DNA from 3 places in the Shewanella sp. A22 genome. Region 2 is predicted to be linked to each of the others. Evidence: predicted binding sites of a transcription regulator. Region 2 holds the regulator's gene; each other region holds the start of a gene.
What was found. The regulator NrdR, encoded in region 2, represses ribonucleotide reductase genes. The targets are predictions, from matches to a motif close to AAACACNANATNTNGTGTTT.
Positions count from the first base shown of each region.

Region 1: the regulator NrdR is predicted to act here: its motif matches at 4,852-4,871, upstream of nrdA (class 1a ribonucleoside-diphosphate reductase subunit alpha).
Region 3: the regulator NrdR is predicted to act here: its motif matches at 3,663-3,682, upstream of nrdD (anaerobic ribonucleoside-triphosphate reductase).

Region 1 covers NZ_JBSQBN010000008.1:58,448-65,847, reverse strand. Annotated here, with positions in the region: gene gyrA (DNA gyrase subunit A) at 1-2,614, opposite strand, end outside; gene ubiG (bifunctional 2-polyprenyl-6-hydroxyphenol methylase/3-demethylubiquinol 3-O-methyltransferase UbiG) at 3,003-3,725, shown strand; gene ACWXWT_RS03055 (HAD family hydrolase) at 3,850-4,512, shown strand; gene nrdA (class 1a ribonucleoside-diphosphate reductase subunit alpha) at 5,078-7,366, shown strand.
Region 2 covers NZ_JBSQBN010000130.1:2,031-9,430, forward strand. Annotated here, with positions in the region: gene ettA (energy-dependent translational throttle protein EttA) at 1-1,581, opposite strand, end outside; gene glyA (serine hydroxymethyltransferase) at 1,843-3,096, shown strand; gene nrdR (transcriptional regulator NrdR) at 3,206-3,655, shown strand; gene ribD (bifunctional diaminohydroxyphosphoribosylaminopyrimidine deaminase/5-amino-6-(5-phosphoribosylamino)uracil reductase RibD) at 3,738-4,883, shown strand; gene ACWXWT_RS17520 (riboflavin synthase) at 4,947-5,606, shown strand; gene ribBA (bifunctional 3,4-dihydroxy-2-butanone-4-phosphate synthase/GTP cyclohydrolase II) at 5,715-6,818, shown strand; gene ribH (6,7-dimethyl-8-ribityllumazine synthase) at 6,942-7,400, shown strand, end outside.
Region 3 covers NZ_JBSQBN010000048.1:21,535-28,934, reverse strand. Annotated here, with positions in the region: gene ACWXWT_RS10605 (YgjP-like metallopeptidase domain-containing protein) at 1-192, opposite strand, end outside; gene ACWXWT_RS10600 (DUF3010 family protein) at 298-735, opposite strand; gene ACWXWT_RS10595 (DEAD/DEAH box helicase) at 851-2,206, opposite strand; gene rssA (patatin-like phospholipase RssA) at 2,402-3,340, shown strand; gene nrdD (anaerobic ribonucleoside-triphosphate reductase) at 3,728-5,845, shown strand; gene nrdG (anaerobic ribonucleoside-triphosphate reductase-activating protein) at 5,845-6,312, shown strand; partial or broken gene ACWXWT_RS10575 (NADH:flavin oxidoreductase/NADH oxidase family protein) at 6,331-7,400, opposite strand, start outside.

The DNA.
Region 1 (7,400 bases), on a different contig from region 2:
TGCCTTCTTCATCTAATTGCTCTTCAGTTTGAATTTCTTCAATACGTTGTAAGCCTACAACTTTTTCGTCTTCAGCGGTACGAATAATGGTCACACCTTGAGTGTTACGACCAATGATTGATACGCCTTCAGCTGGAGTACGAACTAACGTCCCTTTGTTACTGATTAACATGATTTCGTCGAGCCCACCAACTTGTACGGCACCGACAACTGAACCATTACGCTCGCTCACTTTAATCGATACCACACCTTTAGTGCCACGGCTCTTCGCTGGGTATTCATTTAACTCTGTGCGTTTACCATAACCATTTTCTGTTACGGTTAAAATTGCACCATCACCTTTAGGAACTATCAGTGAAACGACTTTCTGACCGTCTTCAAGCTTAATACCACGGACACCAGTTGCTGTACGGCCCATTGGACGTAATGCAATGATTTCTTCACCCGTTTCAGCATCAATTTTTACTTCGCCAGTTTCGGAGTCACGGGCTTTCTCGTTAAAGCGAACCACTTTACCTTCGTTAGAGAACAACATGATGTCGTCACTACCTTCAGTAATATCGACGCCAATTAATTGGTCGCCATCTTTAAGGTTAACCGCAATAATGCCATTTGCACGAGGGTTGCTGTATGCCGTTAATGCCGTTTTCTTAACAGTACCGTGTGCTGTCGCCATGATAATAAATTTATCATCTGCGTACTCACGAACCGGTAATATGGCAGTAATATGCTCACCGTCAGACAATGGTAATAAGTTAACAATTGGACGACCACGGGCAGTTCGACTTGCCAGTGGTAATTGATACACTTTTAACCAGTACATTTTGCCGAAGTCAGAGAAACATAAAATGGTGTCGTGGGTATTAGCAACAAGCAGTTTTTCAACAAAGTCTTCGTCTTTCACTTTAGTTGCCGCTTTACCTTTACCTCCACGACGCTGAGCTTGATAGTCAGACAATGGCTGATACTTGGCGTAACCTAAGTGCGACAATGTCACGACAACGTCTTCTTCGTTGATTAAGTCTTCAAGACTCATGTCAATTTCGTTGGCATTGATAACCGTGCGACGCTCATCACCATATTGCTCAAGAATTTCTTCTAACTCTTCTTTGATGACTTCCATTAAACGTTCTGGGCTACGAAGAATTAGCAATAAGCCTGCTATCAGGATCAAAAGTTCTTCATATTCAGCCAAAATCTTGTCATGTTCTAGACCGGTTAAACGGTGTAGGCGTAACTCAAGAATCGCTTGTGCTTGTTGCTCAGTTAAATAGTACTGACCATCACGAATACCATACTCAGGCTCTAACCACTCTGGACGTGCAGCATCATCGCCTGCTTTTTCTAGCATGCCTTGAACATTACCTAATGCCCAACCTTGCACCACTAATTTAGCTTTAGCTTCTGCAGGGGTTGGCGATGCTTTAATTAATGCAATAATAGGATCAATGTTTGCAAGCGCAATGGCTAATGCTTCAAGAATATGAGCTCGTTCACGTGCCTTGCGTAATTCAAATACTGTGCGGCGCGTAACCACTTCACGACGGTGAAGGATAAAGCACTCGAGCATTTCTTTAAGGTTAAACAATTTAGGCTGACCGTTAGTCAATGCCACCATGTTAATACCAAAAGAACACTGCATTTGAGTTTGAGCATATAAGTTGTTTAATACAACTTCGCCCACTTCGCCACGCTTGATTTCAATCACAATACGCATGCCGTCTTTATCAGACTCATCGCGTAGGCCACTGATTCCTTCTAATTTTTTATCTTTAACAAGCTCGGCAATTTTTTCAATCAAGCGTGCTTTGTTAACTTGATATGGAATTTCATGAACAATAATACGTTCACGACCATTATCTTCAGTTTCGATTTCGGCTTTAGAGCGCATAATCGCGCGGCCACGGCCCGTGTTATAAGCATCAATAATGCCTTTACGACCGTTAATAGATGCTGCTGTTGGAAAATCTGGGCCAGGAATATATTCCATTAACTGTTCAATCGATAAACTTGGCTCTTCGATTAATGCTAAACAGCCCTTAACCACTTCAGTTAAGTTATGTGGTGGAATGTTGGTGGCCATACCAACGGCAATACCTGACGAGCCATTAATCAACAGGTTAGGTACACGAGTTGGTAGTACTGCGGGGATCATCTCGGTGCCGTCATAGTTAGGCACAAAATCCACAGTTTCTTTTTCAAGGTCGGCTAATAATGAATGCGCCAACTTTTGCATACGGATTTCGGTATAACGCATCGCCGCGGCAGAGTCACCATCGACAGAACCAAAGTTCCCTTGACCGTCAACCAATGTGTAGCGTAACGAGAACGGTTGCGCCATACGTACAATAGTATCGTACACAGCAGTGTCACCATGCGGGTGATATTTACCAATTACGTCACCAACAACACGAGCAGATTTTTTATATGGTTTGTTCCAATCGTTTTTTAATTCGCTCATTGCGAACAATACTCGACGATGAACAGGTTTTAAACCGTCACGAACGTCAGGTAATGCACGACCTACAATTACACTCATGGCGTAATCAAGGTAAGAATTCTTAAGTTCGTCTTCGATATTAATTGGCGAAATAGATGATGCCAGATCAGTCATAAACTGCGCGTTCCTCTAAAGTGAGCTGACAATAAAACTTCCATATTATTATCTAGCTTAAAAACGTGATTTGGCATTCTAACACAGATATTTAATGTCGCCAGAGCAAAGACTAGCCAAATGCTCTGTCACTTAAAAATATTATTCAAAAGCTAATATTTTAAGCTGATTTAAGTTATTAACTTGCTAATATATGACTAATTTCTACTAAAAATAAACGGCATCTTGTTGATGCTTTAGGCACTTAAGTGCACAAAATGACAATTTGTAGAGTTTAAGTGGATATTTTATGAGCAAGTGCATATGGCAAAAGTCATTGTTGACTACTATTCACAAAGGTTATCGCTATAATAGCGACCATACTTTATTAAACACTGTAGGTTAAGTTATGTCACAAGCCGAGCAATCGACACCCAATGTAGATCCTGTAGAGATCGCAAAATTTGAAGCGATGGCACAAACATGGTGGGATCTCAATGGCGAGTTCAAACCATTACATTTACTTAATCCTCTGCGTTTAAACTACATCGACCAAACCGCCAACGGCATTTTCGGTATGAAAGTATTGGATGTGGGTTGTGGTGGTGGCATTTTATCTGAAAGCATGGCACGCATTGGTGCTCAAGTTGATGGCATTGATATGGGGACTGAACCACTTGAAATAGCCAAACTGCATGCGTTGGAGTCTGGGGTCTCTGTTAATTATCTTAAAACAACGGCAGAAGCACATCGCGACAACCATCGTGAGTTTTACGATGTCGTCACTTGCATGGAAATGCTTGAACATGTGCCAGACCCACAGTCGGTGATTCAAGCATGTTGTGACATGGTTAAACCTAATGGCTTTGTTTTTTTCTCAACCATTAATCGCAACATGATGTCTTATTTACAAACCATTATTGGTGCTGAATATTTATTAAAAATGTTACCCGTTGGCACCCATGACCATAGTAAGTTTATTCGTCCTGCTGAATTAATGGCTTTGGTCGATAACACCGACTTATTGTGCAAAGACGCCTTAGGCATAACTTACAACCCATTATCAGGTGTGTTTAAGTACACGAAAAGCGTTGAAGTAAACTACATGATAGCCACCCAAAAAATCGACTAATCAAGGTCAACTCGCTTCATAGCATGAATCTTTACAATATAACGTCAAATAGCGTTGTTGGTGACATAACGTTATTTGACCTCACATAAGTTAGCCGTACTTTATTCACGTTGGGAGCCAGCCCTTGCATAAACACGATATAAAAGGGGTGCTATTCGATTTAGATGGAACTCTAGCCGATACCGCACCAGATTTAGTGCAGGCATTAAACCTTAGTTTAGATGATGCCGGATTTGCCCCCCAGTCGCTTGTTAAAATGCGTCATGCAGCCTCACATGGTAGCTTATATTTAGTTAAAACCGCGATTCCAGACGCCAGTGAACAAGTCCAAATCGACATTCAACAGGCTCTGCTACTGCATTATGCTAGGATAAATGGCAATCACAGTCGTTTATTCGACGACTTACCCGAACTATTATCCCTATTAGATAGCCAAGCCATTCCGTATGGTGTGGTAACCAATAAACCGGCTCGCTTTGCCAGACCATTGGTCGAAAAATTAGGCTTAACCCATAGATTAAAAACCATGATCAGTGGCGATAGTACCCGTTTTTCTAAACCCTTTACGGCCCCCATGTTTTTGGCTGCACAACAAATTTCGATTAATCCTCAAGATATCTTATATTTAGGCGATGCTGAACGTGACTTAATTGCTGCCCACAATGCCAATATGTTAGGCGGCGTTGCGTTATGGGGCTATTTATCTGCCACAGACACGCCAGATACCTGGCCTGCACACAGACAATTTGAACACGGTAAATCACTTAAGCAGTTCTTCATCGAGTAAGATCATTAATCACCTTTTGTGATTATATCGTCTGTAAATGATGATCAAAATTGGCTTATGGATACAGATTACTAATGGATATTGATGCCCGATCAAAATGATAAAAAGATCAACCAATAATTGGTCATTTCATTTTGATCGCTGTTTATTTTAGCGATCAATTCTTTGTTATTTAACAGTTGAAAAAATCTCATTTTTCAAAAACACTTTATAAATTTGGGCTCTAGGGTTAGTCATCACTAACCCTACCGTTTATCCTCAACTTATCCACAAGATATTATTAAAATTGTGGCTTGCAAATCACCTCAAACCTCACTATCTTGTATCTTAGTTTTTAAATAACACCATATCTTGTGTGTGGTAGGCAATCAAACGCACTACGCTGGTGCATGACAAAATGCGTAGAGATTAGCTAAACACTCTTGGTTTTCATGCCATGTTGTGAGTGTGTTTAGATTGATTGTTTTAACATGGAATTGTTTTGTTACTGATTCGGATCGAATCAAGCAGCACGGTATCCTGCAACAGATCACATGATTAGATATAGAACCAAGGCCTCTCTTCAATGAATAGCAATATGACAGTCACTAAACGCAGTGGCGAACGTGAATCGATCGATTTAGACAAAATTCATCGCGTGATCACTTGGGCTGCCAAGGGGTTAAAAAACGTCTCGGTATCTGAAGTAGAACTTAGATCTCACTTGCAGTTTTTTGACGGCATTCCAACAGAAGCCATTCATGAAACCATCATTAAAGCTGCGGCTGATTTGATTTCCCCTGAAGCGCCGGATTATCAGTTTTTAGCCGCCCGTTTAGCGGTATTTCATTTACGTAAAAAGGCGTTTGGTCAATTTGAACCGCCTAAGTTATATGATCACGTCACCAAGTTAGTTGAAATTGGTAAATACGACATGCATATCATGGCTGATTACAGTCGTGAAGAACTAGACATTCTCGATAGTTATATTGATCATTGGCGTGATATGAATTTCTCTTACGCCGCGGTCAAGCAACTTGAAGGGAAATACCTCGTTCAAAACCGTGTAACACATGAAGTATATGAAAGTGCTCAGTTTTTATATATATTAGTCGCGGCATGTTTATTTGCTCGTTACCCAAAAGAAATCCGTTTGAAATACATTAAAGATTTCTACGATGCGACCTCTTTATTCAAGATTTCTCTGCCGACACCCATTATGGCCGGTGTGCGTACACCTACCCGTCAGTTCAGCTCATGCGTATTAATTGAGTGTGATGACAGCTTAGATTCAATCAATGCAACCGCATCTTCTATCGTTAAATATGTCAGCCAACGTGCTGGCATTGGTATTAACGCGGGTCGTATTCGTGCCCTTGGTAGCCCGATTCGCGGCGGTGAAGCATTCCACACTGGTTGTTTGCCATTTTATAAGTATTTCCAAACAGCAGTGAAGTCGTGTTCTCAAGGCGGTGTACGTGGTGGTGCAGCTACCCTTTTCTATCCTTTATGGCATTTAGAAGTTGAATCGCTACTTGTATTGAAAAACAACCGTGGTGTTGACGACAACCGAGTCCGTCATCTTGACTACGGCGTGCAGTTAAACAAGTTAATGTACCAACGCTTGATTAAAGGTGAATACATTAGTCTATTTAGCCCATCGGACGTGCCGGGCCTTTATGATGCATTCTTTGAAGACCAAGCTGAGTTTGAACGTTTGTACCTCCAATATGAGCAAGACAGCAATATCCGCAAAAAACAAATTAAAGCGGTTGAACTGTTTTCATTGATGATGCAAGAACGTGCTTCTACTGGGCGAATTTACATTCAAAACGTCGATCACTGTAATACCCATAGCCCGTTTGACTCTAAAGTTGCGCCAATTAAGCAATCAAATTTGTGTTTAGAAATTGCCTTGCCGACGAAGCCGCTAACAAACATTGATGATCCTAATGGTGAAATCGCGTTATGTACTTTGTCAGCACTTAATTTAGGGGCAATTAGTGACTTATCTGAGCTTGAGCCGTTAGCTGATCTAGCCGTACGTGCATTAGATAACTTACTTGATTACCAAGATTACCCAATTAAAGCAGCGCAAACGAGTTCGATGAACCGTCGTACTTTAGGTATAGGTGTGATTAACTTTGCTAATTACTTAGCTAAAAACGGTAAAAAGTATTCTGATGGGTCAGCAAATAACTTAACCCACAAAACCTTTGAAGCGATTCAATTCTATTTGCTTAAAGCGTCAATGAACTTGGCTAAAGAACAAGGTGCATGTCCGTTATTTCACGAGACAACCTACTCGAAAGGTATTTTACCTATCGACACCTACAAGCGCGATTTAGACAAAATTTGTGATGAGCCATTGCACATGGATTGGGAAAGTTTACGTAGCGACATTAAACAATACGGTTTACGTAACTCAACCCTTTCAGCATTAATGCCGTCTGAAACGTCATCGCAAATATCAAACGCGACTAATGGTATTGAGCCTCCACGTGGTTTAATCAGTGTTAAGGCCAGTAAAGATGGTCAGTTAAAGCAAGTAGTACCAGACTTTGACCTACTTAAAGATAAATATGAATTGCTTTGGAACATGCCAAACAATGATGGTTATATTCAACTTGTTGGATTAATGCAGAAGTTTATCGACCAAGCCATTTCAGCTAACACCAATTACGACCCAAGTCGTTTTGAAGGTGGTCGAGTGCCGATGCAAACTTTACTCAAAGATTTGTTAAGTGTTTACAAACTTGGCGTTAAAACACTGTATTATCATAATACTCGTGACGGTGCATCGGATCAATTTGACGACATTATTGCCGTCGAAGAAGAAGACGATGGCTGCGGCGGCGGTGCGTGTAAAATATGATCCCTTAGTTTTTATAAAAGTATCACTTTATGAA
Region 2 (7,400 bases):
ATAGTTTCCTTCATAAAAGTTAACTTTACCTTCATCTCGGTAATCAAGAATATGGGTCGCAATACGGTCTAAAAACCAACGGTCATGGGAAATAACCATTGCACAACCTGGGAACTCTAATAATGCTTCTTCTAGTGCTCGCAGTGTTTCTACATCAAGATCGTTGGTTGGCTCGTCGAGTAATAATACGTTGCCACCTGCTTGTAACAATTTGGCTAAGTGGACTCGGTTGCGCTCACCACCCGATAGGGTGCCAATGATTTTTTGCTGATCGCCACCACGGAAATTAAAACGTCCTACATAAGCACGACTTGGTATTTCTGTGTTGTTAATACGCATGATGTCGAGGCCGCCAGAAATCTCTTGCCACACTGTATTTTTGTCATTCATTGAATCACGGAACTGCTCAACAGAAGCAATTTGAACTGAGTCGCCAACAGAAATACTGCCGCTGTCTGGTTGCTCTGTACCAGATATCATTTTAAATAGGGTTGATTTCCCCGCGCCGTTAGCACCAATAATGCCGACGATAGCGCCTTTAGGCACGGTAAAGCTGAGATCATCAATTAACACTCGGTCGCCATAAGATTTAGTTAGATTGGTTACTTCAATAACCTTATCGCCTAAGCGTGGCCCTGGTGGAATAAATAGCTCATTAGTTTCGTTACGCTTCTGGTAATCATTGGTGTTGAGTTCTTCAAAGCGTGCCATACGGGCTTTGCCTTTAGACTGACGTCCTTTTGCCCCTTGGCGCACCCATTCTAATTCTTTAGCAATGGTTTTTTGACGAGCACTTTCAGTTGATGATTCTTGTTGCAAGCGGGCATCTTTTTGCTCAAGCCATGAGGAATAGTTTCCTTCCCAAGGTATTCCTTCGCCGCGGTCGAGTTCTAAAATCCAACCCGCTGCATTATCTAAGAAGTAACGGTCATGGGTAATGGCCACAACGGTGCCGTTATATTCTTGTAAGAAATGCTCTAACCATGCTACTGATTCAGCATCCAAATGGTTGGTTGGTTCGTCAAGTAATAACATTTCTGGTTTTTCAAGCAATAAACGACAAATCGCGACTCGGCGACGTTCACCACCTGAGAGTACGGCAACTTTTTCATCCCAATCAGGAAGGCGTAAGGCGTTTGCTGCTCGTTCAAGGATATGGTCAAGATTATGTGCATCTTGTGATTGGATGATGGCTTCTAATTCACCTTGCTCTTTTGCAAGTGCGTCGAAATCTGCATCGGGTTCAGCATAAGCAGCATAAACTTCATCTAAACGTATTAATGCATTTTTAGCTTCACTTAATGCTTCTTCAACAGCCTCGCGAACAGTTTGTTGTTCGTTTAAGCGTGGTTCTTGCGGTAAGTAACCAATCTTAAGCCCAGGCATTGGTCGAGCTTCACCTTCTATTTCGGTATCAATTCCCGCCATAATGCGCAGTAATGTTGATTTACCAGAGCCGTTTAAACCAAGCACGCCAATTTTGGCACCAGGAAAGAAACTAAGTGAAATGTCTTTTAAAATTTGCTTTTTAGGCGGGACAATTTTACCCACACGAAGCATGCTGTATACAAATTGAGCCATAATGATACTGTCTAATTGTCAACAAAGATGGTGATAATTCTACTGTATTATTGGTTTAACTCAACAGGCAATTGTGTGATTGAGTGTAGTGCACCTTTTCGATTAAAAATGCTCATTGATTTGTCCTGTTTTAGTGATAAACATGAATCGTTTTGTATTCAGAACACAGTGAATTTCATGTTGTTTCTACTGTAAATCAGTATCGTTGCAGAGTAGAATACCGCGCAACCCTACTATATAGACAATGATGTTGGAGCTACCATGTTGAAGAAAGCGATGAATATTGCGGATTATGATCCAGATTTATTTAAAGCCATTGAAGATGAAACTTGTCGTCAAGAAGAACATATTGAATTGATCGCGTCTGAAAACTATACCAGTCCACGTGTGATGGAAGCGCAAGGTTCGCAGTTAACCAACAAGTATGCTGAAGGTTATCCTGGTAAGCGTTACTATGGTGGGTGTGAATACGTTGATGTGGTTGAAACCTTAGCGATTGAACGTGCAAAAGAATTATTTGGTGCTACTTATGCTAACGTGCAACCACACTCTGGTTCACAAGCAAACAGCGCTGTGTTCATGGCGTTATTGCAACCAGGCGACACGGTGTTAGGTATGAACCTCGCTCACGGTGGCCACTTAACTCATGGTTCTCCAGTTAACTTCTCTGGCAAGCTTTATAACATTATCCCTTACGGTATCGACGAGTCTGGTAAAATTGACTACGACGAAATGGAACGCTTAGCTGTTGAACATAAGCCTAAGATGATCATCGGTGGGTTTTCTGCTTTTTCTGGTATCGTTGACTGGGCTAAAATGCGCCAAATTGCTGATAAAATCGGTGCATACTTATTTGTTGATATGGCCCACGTTGCAGGTTTAATCGCTGCTGGTGTATACCCAACGCCTGTACCACATGCACACGTAGTTACATCAACCACACATAAAACATTAGCAGGCCCACGCGGCGGTATTATTATTTCTGCAGCTAACGATGAAGACTTATATAAAAAGCTAAATTCTGCAGTATTCCCTGGTGGTCAAGGTGGTCCTTTAATGCACGTTATCGCGGGTAAAGCCGTTGCATTTAAAGAAGCATTAGAGCCAGAGTTTAAAGTGTATCAACAGCAAGTGGTTAAAAATGCTAAAGCCATGGTTGAAGTCTTTTTAGCCCGCGGTTATAAAATTGTCTCTGGCGGTACTGAAAACCATTTAATGTTGGTTGATCTCATTGGCCGTGATTTAACCGGTAAAGAAGCTGACGCAGCATTAGGCAGTGCTAATATTACGGTGAATAAAAACTCAGTTCCAAATGATCCTCGTTCACCGTTTGTAACTTCAGGTATTCGTATCGGTTCACCAGCTATTACTCGTCGAGGCTTTAAAGAAGCAGAAGCGAAAGAGCTAACAGGTTGGATTTGCGATATTTTAGACGATGCATCTAATACTGCTATTACTGAGCGCGTAAAAGCGCAGGTATTGGCTTTATGTGCTAAGTTCCCTGTATACGGTTAATCGCTAATGTGTATGGCACTCAGGTTTAGGTTAACCTTGTGCCGCAAATAGGATAAACTTTAATGGCCGCTAATTGTTAGCGGCCATTTTGTTTTCTGCAGGAGGTTCAATGCATTGCCCTTTTTGTAGCGCGACCGATACCAAAGTAATAGATTCTCGATTAGTGGCGGATGGTCACCAAGTTCGTCGCCGCCGGGAATGTACCGAATGCCATGAACGTTTTACCACGTTTGAAGGTGCAGAATTAGTCATGCCTAGAGTGATAAAACGTGACGGCACTAGGCAACCCTTTGATGAAGATAAACTGCGTGGCGGCATGTTGCGGGCAGTAGAAAAGCGTCCTGTGTCGATTGATGAGATTGAACAGGCGCTGACTAAAATCAAATCAACACTTCGTGCAACAGGTGAGCGAGAAGTGGATTCAGAAATGATTGGTAATCTAATGATGGAGCAGTTAATGAGCCTAGATAAGGTTGCCTACATTCGTTTTGCGTCCGTTTATAGAGCCTTTGAAGACGTGTCTCAATTTGGCGAAGCTATCGCGAAACTGCAAAAGTAATTACTGATTAAGACCGTGTTGTTCGAGCGTAGGTTATGTATGGTGCACGAAGATAATATGGTGTCGAAAAAAGGTTTCTTTTATGTCTAACTGGTCTAATTTCGATATTGAAATGATGAGCCGTGCGATTATGCTGGCAGAGCGAGGACGTTATACTACTCGGCCTAACCCTTGTGTAGGCTGCGTGATTGTTGCAGGAAAACAGGTTGTTGGTGAAGGTTTTCATCAACGCGCTGGTCAAGGCCATGCCGAAGTCAATGCACTGAAGATGGCAAAAGATAAAGGCTTGTCGACAGAAGGCGCAACGGCTTATGTCACGTTAGAGCCTTGCAGTCATTATGGCCGAACACCTCCTTGTGCTTTAGGCTTAATTAACGCCAAGGTTGCTAGAGTTATTGTTGCTGTAACCGATGCCAACCCTGAGGTGTCTGGACGTGGAATTGCCATGTTGCGAGATGCGGGTATTCAAGTCGATGTGGGTCTGCTGACCGAACAAGCTTACGCTCTTAACCTTGGCTTTATGAAGCGCATGAAAACAGGGTTGCCCTGGGTGACGGTAAAGATTGCAGCCAGTTTAGATGGTAAAACGGCGTTGTCCAATGGCGTGTCAAAGTGGATTACCGGCAGCGCTGCCCGAGCCGATGTGCAAAAATACCGTGCTAGGAATTGTGCATTAATTACCGGTGTTGAAACCATTCTTATTGATGATCCTAGCCTTAATGTTCGCTATGAAACATTAGGCGAACTGACTACTAGGCATACAAAAGATGAACTATTCCAGCCTTTAAGAGTGGTACTAGACAGTCGCGCTAGATTAACGGCAACACAACAATTTTTTTCAATTCAAAGTCCTATTTTATTAGTTTCTGGTTGTGATTATTCAGACGGTGTTAAAGCGACTTTTCCTGAACATGTGTCTTTTTTACAGTTAGAGTGTGACTCGTCAGGTAGAATCCCATTGGTAGCTTTGCTAACGTATTTGGGCCAACAGGCGAATACTGTTTTAGTTGAAGCGGGGGCCACCTTAGCAGGGGCTTTTGTCGCGCAAAATTTGGCCGATGAAATTGTGCTCTACCAGGCGCCTAAACTACTGGGTAGCCATGGTAGAAATATGTTGCAACTGCCTGATTACAACGCGATGGAGCAAACACCAGTGCTGCAATTAATTGATGAGCGTAACGTCGGACAAGATAAGCGTTATATTCTCAGATACAATCAACCCTATTAAAGTGCGAGTTGCAGGGCCAAAACCTGAGCAAGAGCAAAGTAAATAAACCAAAAGTGAGTCATTATGTTTACTGGGATAATTGAAGCCCTTGGTACGTTACGTAAAATTGATCGCAAAGGTAACGATATTCGCTTGACCGTTGCCAGTGGTAAATTAGATTTAACCGATGTAAAGCTAGGGGACAGTATTGCTACAAACGGAGTGTGCTTGACCGTAGTTGAGTGCCTTGGTGATGGCTATGTTGCAGATATATCAGCAGAAACTGTCGAGCTCACAGGTTTTAGTCGTTATCAAGTTGGTCAGCGGGTTAATCTTGAAAAAGCCGTTACGTCGACAACAAGGTTGGGTGGACACATGGTCAGTGGCCATGTTGATGGTATCGCTAAAGTTGAGCAATGTGACTACAGAGGCAAAGCGCTTGAATTTTGGCTGTCTGCACCGGTTCAATTGAGTCGCTACATTGCGCATAAAGGGTCAATCACCATTGATGGTGTGAGTTTAACCGTAAATGAAGTTGATGGAACTCGTTTTAGGTTAACGATTGTGCCTCATACTGCTGGAGAAACCACGCTGGTGGATTTAAAGGTGGGTGACAGCGTTAATATCGAGGTGGATTTAATTGCGCGTTATTTGGAACGCTTGATGCAACCAGAAGTTAACCAAGCACAGTCATCGTCAGGTGTGACGATGGAACTGCTCGCTAAGTCAGGTTTTTTGCGTTAACGACCATAATCAATAACACTTGTACCCAAATGAAAACAAAACATCACAATACAAGAAGATTTAATGCCTCAGGATTAAATCAATAACTACATTAATAAAGGTCTGACAATGGCGCTACATAGCATAGAAGAAATCATTGAAGATATTCGTCAAGGTAAAATGGTTATCTTGATGGATGATGAAGACAGAGAAAACGAAGGTGATTTGATCATGGCCGCTGATAAAGTGACGCCTGAAGCAATCAACTTTATGGCAACTTACGGACGTGGATTGATCTGTCAAACGCTAACTAAAGAGCGTTGTGAGCAACTCAACTTGCCGTTAATGGTGACGAACAATAATGCGCAGTTTTCAACTAATTTTACCGTTTCTATAGAGGCAGCAACAGGCGTTACAACGGGGATTTCAGCTCATGACCGCGCCGTAACCGTTCAAGCCGCTGTGGCAAAAAATGCTAAAGCGGCTGATTTAGTACAACCTGGTCACATTTTTCCATTAATGGCACAAGAAGGTGGGGTGTTAACGCGTGCAGGTCATACTGAAGCGGGTTGTGATTTGGCTCGGTTAGCAGGCTGCGAACCTTCAGCTGCGATTGTCGAAATTCTTAATGACGATGGCACCATGGCACGTCGTCCTGATCTAGAGATTTTCAGTGAAAAACATGGTATCAAGATGGGGACGATTGCTGACCTAATTGAATACCGAAATACGAATGAAACGACCGTTGTACGTGAAGCTCAATGTAAATTACCAACACGGTTTGGTGAGTTCACTATGGTGACGTTTAGAGATACTATTGATAATCAACTTCATTATGCATTGGTCAACGGTGAAGTTAAACCAAACTGTTTAGTTCGGGTTCATTTACAAAATACTTTTAATGACTTATTGCATTCTGAACGTGATCAGAAACGCAGTTGGCCATTAGAAAAAGCCATGGCTCTCATTGCCTCCGAAGGTGGTGTTTTAGTGTTACTTGGCAATGACGAACATACCAGTGATGTGTTGGCTAAAGTGAAAGCATTTGAAGCCGAAGATAACGGCCAATCGCCCGCGCCAGCTATGTGGCAAGGAACGTCACGCAGAGTCGGTGTAGGATCGCAAATTTTGGCGAGTTTAGGTGTCACAAGTATGCGCCTATTGAGTTCTCCAAAACGTTACCATTCATTGTCAGGCTTTGGCTTGGAAGTGACAGATTATATAGCCGAATAATCTTGGTCGATGGTAAATTTAACAATTTCATTAATTGCATAGCGCTCAGGGCTAATGGCTGTGATATCATAGCGCCTCTTTTTGCCCCGAGCTGGGTGCTTTAGCTAATTTAGGTAAGATAGAATGAACGTAGTTCAAGGTAATATCGAAGCGAAAAATGCCAAAGTGGCGATCGTAATATCGCGATTCAATAGTTTTTTAGTTGAAAGTCTGCTTGATGGCGCAATAGACACATTAAAGCGTTTCGGCCAGGTTAGTGATGACAACATCACTGTTGTGCGTGTTCCTGGTGCGGTTGAATTACCGCTTGCTGCAAAGCGTGTTGCTGCAAGTGGCAAATTTGATGGCATTATTGCACTCGGTGCAGTGATCCGCGGCGGTACTCCTCATTTTGATTTTGTTGCTGGCGAATGTAACAAAGGTCTTGCGCAAGTTGCGTTAGAATATGACCTGCCTGTTGCATTTGGTGTGTTAACTACAGATACCATCGAACAAGCAATTGAACGTTCAGGTACTAAGGCAGGTAACAAAGGTGGCGAAGCCGCTCTTGGTCTGCTTGAAATGGTTAATGTACTGCAACAA
Region 3 (7,400 bases), on a different contig from region 2:
AGTTAAAAAGTGACGCCCCAAAGCCTTTGCATCAACCAATTGGCGAATTTTTTTGATTACGTCAGGCTGATATCCATTTAAAAAACGTAATGCACTTTGTTCACTCTGTTGCTTTTTGATGTCGGCGCTAGTGATTAACTGGCTGATATCAGTTTTGGGTTTCAATGCACTGCTTGCCGACTTAATCGGCATTTTGGGTGGGGCTTTAGGTGTTGTTGGTTTTCTGTCTGACATTGGGCAACTAAATGAAATTGGCGTTACGGATTATTTATCCGTAACGCGTGAAGCTAAACGGAATTAAGCCTTACCAAAAATAATGCGGTTATGTTGTACATAAGCTACATCGAACGCGTTTTGTTGTACACGTTTTAAATCAAGCGACTCAAAGTCTACTTGCGGTGGATTACGCTTTAACTGCTCTTTAATTGCAACAGGAGAGATAAGATTGACTGGCCGCTCGGTAATTTGAATAGCAGCTTCAAGTTTAAAGCTAGTTGCGCTGCCCGCGAGTTTCCCTTTTTGCTCACGCTCAATAATCACAATTTGGTCGACTCTGTAGTCATCCATCAATTTATGGAAGGCAAAGTGAAACTCGCGGATTGATTCAGTTTCATTTGAGTTCGATATACTAAAAGAAATTTTACGGCAAGCTGGCACGTTATAAGTCTCACCTTCATAGGTAAGCATACTGATGATGGCTTCGCCACCTTTTAATTCTACACCACAAATTTTCATGTTAATCCTTACTGTTTTGTACTGCTCGTTGGCATATAACCAACGTGTCGTTGTTCATTTGGTTGCGCGTTAAATATCTGCACAATCTTTGATATCGTTTGCTTAAAAGCCGTTATTAGTCTTCTGAGCTGTTGTTGTCTTCAATAATTTGAACCGGTTTAGTTTTACGGCGCATGGGTGCATCACCTACGTCGACCCCAGTGATAAAGCGTTTATCTCGCTTAGGCGCAGCCTTGGCTTTTTTGGCTGTTTTAGCTTTGTCGTTGCCAGTTACGCGTTGTTGAGTACTCGTTGTTTTGCCTGTGGTTGGCTTGTCTTTAAGGCCGCTGAATTTAGCCTGCATACCTTCTATAACCGTTAGTTCAAAGTTTTTACGCAAAAATAATTGTACTTTTTTGAAGCTATCCCAGTCTTTAGGGCCAACAAATGACACTGCGTCACCTTTGGCTCCTGCACGGCCAGTGCGTCCAATACGGTGGACGTATTCTTCTGCAAATTTTGGCATATCAAAGTTAATCACTAACGATACATTCACCAAATCTAGACCACGAGAAGCGACGTCGGTGGTAACGAGTATTTGTGATTGACCGCGGGCAAATTGATCCATTATCTGATTACGTGCCGACTGCTTTAAGTCGCCGCTTAATGCCGCGGTAGCAAACCCTTGCGCCGCTAATAATGTGGCTAAACGGTCGGTATCGGCGCGAGTAGCCGTAAATACAATAACTTGTTTGTGTTGCTCTTGTTTTAAAATGTGCTGTAACAAGGCTTGTTTATGGTCTAAATGGTCGACCAAAATAATACGTTGTTCAATGTCTTTGTGCTCTGAATACGATTCACCAATGGCGACATGATTAGGCGACTTTAGCAAGGTTGCTGCAATTTCGTTGATACTGTCATGATCTAATGTGGCCGAAAACATTAAGGTTTGACGACGTTTATGATCGGCAGCGTCATTGATTGCTTTTAACTGCGGAGCAAAACCTAAATCAAGCATGCGGTCAGCTTCGTCAAGTACAAGTAGTTCAAGACCGTTCAAAAAAAGATGACGTTGTTGTAAATGGTCTGCAATACGACCTGGCGTGGCCACAATAAAATGCGGGTCTCTTGCTAAGGCTTTAGCTTGGTCGTTAAAATTTTCACCACCGAGTACACTAATGGCTTTGTATTGTGTATTGGCCACCAATAAACGCAATTGTCCATACACCTGCTGTGCCAATTCGCGAGTGGGTAAAAGTACCAATACGCGAGGGTCTTTTTTAGACAAGGCTTTGGTTGAGATAACCCGTTGCATTGCGGGTAATAAAAAAGCTAACGTTTTCCCAGAGCCTGTTTTAGAAGAGGCCATTAAATCTTTACCCGATAAGGCAATAGGAAGTGCTTGGGCTTGAACATCGGTCGGCGTGGTAATGCCAAGGTGCTTTAAACTGTCAAGCAAGCGCTTGTCCAATGAAAAATCGGTAAATTGCAAAGGTAAATCCCCTAAAAAATGTTAGCCACGGATTATAGCCGTTTCACTGCGCTATAGCCAACAAGAGTCGCTTTAGTTATGCTATTTTTTAACATCGTTATTTAGCACTTCTTAACGAAGACCAGAGTTAAATTAGTAAAGCTGATCATTGATACTTTATGAATGATAATCATCCCATGTTTGAAAGGAAAAAAAATGACAAAGCTTACCGTTGGATTAGCACTCGGCAGCGGAGCTGCTAAAGGTTGGGCACACATTGGGGTGCTAAATGGTTTAGCCAAGCTTGGTATTTATCCTGATAAAGTGGCCGGTTGTTCTGTGGGGGCATTGGTGGGTGCGGCTTATGCCAATAATCATTTGGATGAACTGGAAGCATGGGTAAGTGGCTTTTCGAGTTGGGACGTACTCGGTTTGATGGATTTAGGTTGGCGTAAAGGCGGTTTAATTAGTGGCGAAAAAGTGTTTGATGTGTTGGCAAATCGTATTGGTGATATGAAGATTGAACAGCTAAACCGTCCCTTTGCCGCTGTAGCAACAGATTTATATTCGGGTCAAGAAATTTGGTTTAAAGAAGGCGACTTAAGGCATGCCGTTCGTGCTTCATGTTCGATGCCAGGTTTTTTACCGCCAGTACAGCAAGGGCGTCGCTGGGTTGTCGATGGTGCAGTGGTTAACCCTGTGCCAGTGTCATTAGCGCGTTCTATGGGCGTAGATATTGTGATTGCAGTGGATCTAAACGGCCATCGACGTGGCCAAATGCACCTGATCCCCGAGCAAGTCAAAAGTCGTAAAGCCTCTAAAACCGAGTCCATAGATGAAAAGCGTGAACTAGAATCAGGCTTTATGGATTTATGGGGCAAAGGTAAAGAGTATATGAGCGGCTTAACAGATAAATTTGCGTTGGGAAGCTCAAAATCTCATCCAGGCATGCTGGCTGTTATGTCGCAATCAATGGATATTTTAGAACAACGCCACAAGCGTTCACGTTTAATGGGCGAGCCACCAGATATTTGCATTGTGCCCGATGTAGGTGAAATAGGCACAATGGAGTTTCATCGCGCTATAGAAGCGATTGCAGCAGGAGAGCAAGCAGTAAACGATATACAACATTTAATTGAAGCGACATTAAAGTAGTCAATTGCGGTTTCGAATGTTCATTATTCCTGTGTAACCTGTTCGAGACCGCTAAATTGATATCGTGAAACCTTATTTAAGCCTATGACCACTCGGTTATACGATGCAAATAAAGCAGAATTTATGCCACTTTGCTATGGACTTGTCACTCAAAAGGATACTTTTCCTGATGAATCTAGGTATCATTTCCCTTGTGTTTTGACTCATTGAATTACCCACCATTCCTACAATATTTATTGTAGATAGCAAGCTATTTTTCAATATAAAGTTCTGCCGACAATTATGATCTGGATCAAAGTAATAATTGGTATTAGTGTGTCTAATACACTCTATCTTGTGTTTCTGGAAAGTTAAAGCGCTATATATAGTGCTTGTAAGGACGGTTGTATGCTTGTTGTCGTGAAAAGGGATGGATGTAGAACTGCGTTTGATGGTTGTCGAATCAAAGAGGCTGTGGTTGCTGCAATGGAGTCTGCTGGCATTGCAGACCATCAATATGCTGCGCAGTTAGCGCTATCGGTTGAGCAGCAAATGGTTGCTAAAACTGAAGTTGATATTCACGAGTTACAAGATGCAGTCGAAAATTTATTAATGTCGGGGCCGTTTAAGTCTGTGGCACGTCATTATATTGAATACCGTCATGACAGAGACAAGCACCGTGAGGCGCAAAGTAAATTAAATTGTGCTATCAGGGGCTTGGTTGAGCAATCAGACAGTGCCATTTTAAACGAAAATGCTAATAAAGACGCCAAAGTGATTCCGACTCAACGAGATTTATTAGCGGGCATTGTGGCGAAACATTATGCTAAAACACATTTACTGCCAAAAGATGTGGTTGTCGCCCATGAAAAAGGTGAAATTCATTATCACGATTTAGATTACGCTCCCTTTTTCCCTATGTTTAATTGCATGCTAATTGATTTAGCTGGGATGTTAACGCATGGCTTTAAAATGGGTAATGCTGAAATTGAACCGCCTAAATCTATTTCAACGGCCACAGCGGTAACGGCACAAATTATTGCCCAAGTGGCGAGCCATATTTATGGTGGTACAACCATCAATCGTATCGACGAAGTATTGGCTGAATTTGTACAAATCAGTTATCAAAAGCACCTTGCTGTGGCGAGAAAATGGCAAGTTGCTGACGTGGAAGGTTATGCGATGACGCAAACCGAAAAAGAATGTCATGATGCTTTTCAGTCGCTTGAGTATGAGGTTAATACTTTACATACTGCCAATGGTCAAACACCGTTTGTGACCTTTGGTTTTGGTTTGGGAGTATCATGGGAATCTCGATTGATTCAACAATCAATGTTAACGGTACGCATGGCTGGGCTTGGTAAAAATCGTAAAACTGCAGTGTTCCCTAAATTGGTGTTTGCGATTAGAGACGGTGTTAATCACCGAAAAACAGATGCTAACTACGATATTAAACAGATGGCATTAACTTGCTCAAGCATGCGGATGTACCCTGATATTTTAAATTATGATCAAGTAGTTAACGTCACTGGGTCATTTAAAACGCCAATGGGATGCCGCTCCTTTTTAGGCGCTTATGAAGAAGATGGCCAATTGATACACGAAGGCCGAAATAACTTAGGTGTAGTCAGCCTTAACTTACCGCGTATCGCGTTAGAAGCAGGCCAAGATGAACAGCGTTTTTACCAATTACTTGATGAACGTTTGTTAATTGCTCGTAAAGCATTAGATACTCGCATAGCGCGCTTAGCAGGGGTTAAAGCCCGTGTAGCGCCAATTCTTTACATGGAAGGCGCTTGTGGTGTTCGTTTAAATGCCGATGATGATGTCAGCGAGATTTTTAAAAATGGTCGAGCGTCGATTTCGTTAGGTTTTATTGGCCTGCATGAAACGATTAACGCGTTATATAGTAATGCAGAACATGTGTTTGATAATGCACAACTGCGAGATAAAGCGGTTGCTATCATTAATCATTTAAAACAAGCAACTGAATCATGGAAGCAAGAGTCGGGTTATGGCTTTAGTTTATACAGTACACCGAGTGAAAACCTGTGTAGCCGCTTTTGTCAACTTGATACCACCCAATTTGGCGTAGTAGCAGGGGTGACAGACAAAGGATATTACACCAATAGTTTCCATTTAGATGTGGAAAAGAAAGTGAATCCTTTTGATAAGATTGATTTTGAGCAGCCTTATCCTGCCATTGCCAATGGTGGTTTTATTTGTTATGGCGAATATCCCAATATGCAGCACAATATTGAAGCGCTTGAAAACGTTTGGGATTATAGCTACAGCCGAGTACCATATTATGGCACTAATACCCCCATCGATGAGTGTTATGATTGCGGCTTTATTGGCGAGTTTAACTGTACGAGTAAGGGTTTTGTGTGTCCTAAATGTGGTAATCATGAGCCAAGCCGAGTGTCAGTTACTCGTCGAGTTTGTGGTTATTTAGGCAGTCCTGATGCTCGGCCGTTTAACTTTGGTAAGCAAGAAGAAGTTAAGCGTAGAGTGAAACATTTATAATGCATTACAGTGCTTATCATAGTGTTGATGTGATCAATGGCGAAGGTACCCGTTGCACGTTATTTGTTAGTGGTTGTGAGCATGCTTGCAAAGGATGCTACAACCAAAGTACTTGGCGTGTGGATGCGGGGCATGTGTTTAGTCAAGCATTAGAAGATCAGATTATTGCTGATTTAAGTGATACTCGTATTGACCGCCGAGGCTTGTCGCTAAGTGGTGGTGATCCGCTTCATCCTGCTAATATTCAAGCTATTTTGAAATTAGCGAAGAGGGTAAAGCAAGAATGTCCCGATAAAGATATTTGGTTATGGACGGGGTATCTGCTAACAGAGCTTACACCACAGCAACGAGCGGTTGTCGAGCTAGTTGATGTATTAATAGATGGCAAGTTTGAACAAGAAAAAGCTGACCCCGCGCTATTATGGCGCGGAAGTAGCAATCAACAGATCCATCGTTTTAGTCGTTAGTATTTGAATGTTAGCATGTTAATGATGAGTGATACCCAAACTACGGCGATAACGTTTGGTGCGCAGTTTGGTTTTAAATTGATCAACCAATAAACTCCACAATGGTGAATCTGTCGTGTGTGGCTGCTTACCTTGGCTGATGCGGCGAAGTTGGCGTTTAATGATGGCCATGGTTGCTAAACCTGCCAAGGGTTTGCTTTGCCATTTTACCGTGGGAATAGTTGGCACAAACTCAGGTTGCGCTTGCCACTTACTGGCTAAATCGGGGTAAAATGCGAGGGCGCTGGCAATACCACATAATGCAAAACCTGCATCGATCACTTGCTCGGCAACTGACAAGCGATAAATACCTCCTGTTAGCATTAATGGAATTGGACTGCGTTGGACCAGTTGTGTTGTTAAGGTTAAAAAGTAGGCTTCGCGGGCTAGGGTACGTGCATCAGCACTGCGACCTTGCATCGCTGGAGCTTCATAACTGCCGCCTGATAATTCCACCATTTCCACTTGATATTGCGCCAGCATAGTAATGACTTTTTCGGCATCGTCGATATCGAACCCTCCGCGTTGAAAATCAGCAGAATTAAGTTTCACAGCGATGTCGAAATTTGCACCACACTTAAGCCTAACTTGGTTAACCACTTCGAGTAGTAGCTTGGCACGATTATCGAGGCTCCCACCCCATTCATCGTCGCGTAGATTCGTCAATGGTGATAAAAACTGTGCTAGCAAATATCCATGTGCGGCATGTATTTGTACTCCATCAAACCCCGATTGTTGAGCTAATTGTGCCGTGGTGACAAACTGTTGAATAACTTCGGCTATGTCTGTGTTGGTCATTGCTTTAGGTTGAGAAAACATTGAAGAGTGTTTACCTAAATCAAGTGCTTTGGCTGAGGAGCGATATTTTTACCTCCCATTGCTTTAAACACTTGGCGACCAGGATGATTAATTTGCATCCATATTCTAGCGTTATGTTGCTTAGCCGTTTTGGCCCATTTAATAAAGGGATCAAGTGTGCTGCCTGATCCTAATACCACGCCGCCGGGTCCCGTCATTGCTAAGGGATCAATCATTACGTTGCCAGTTAT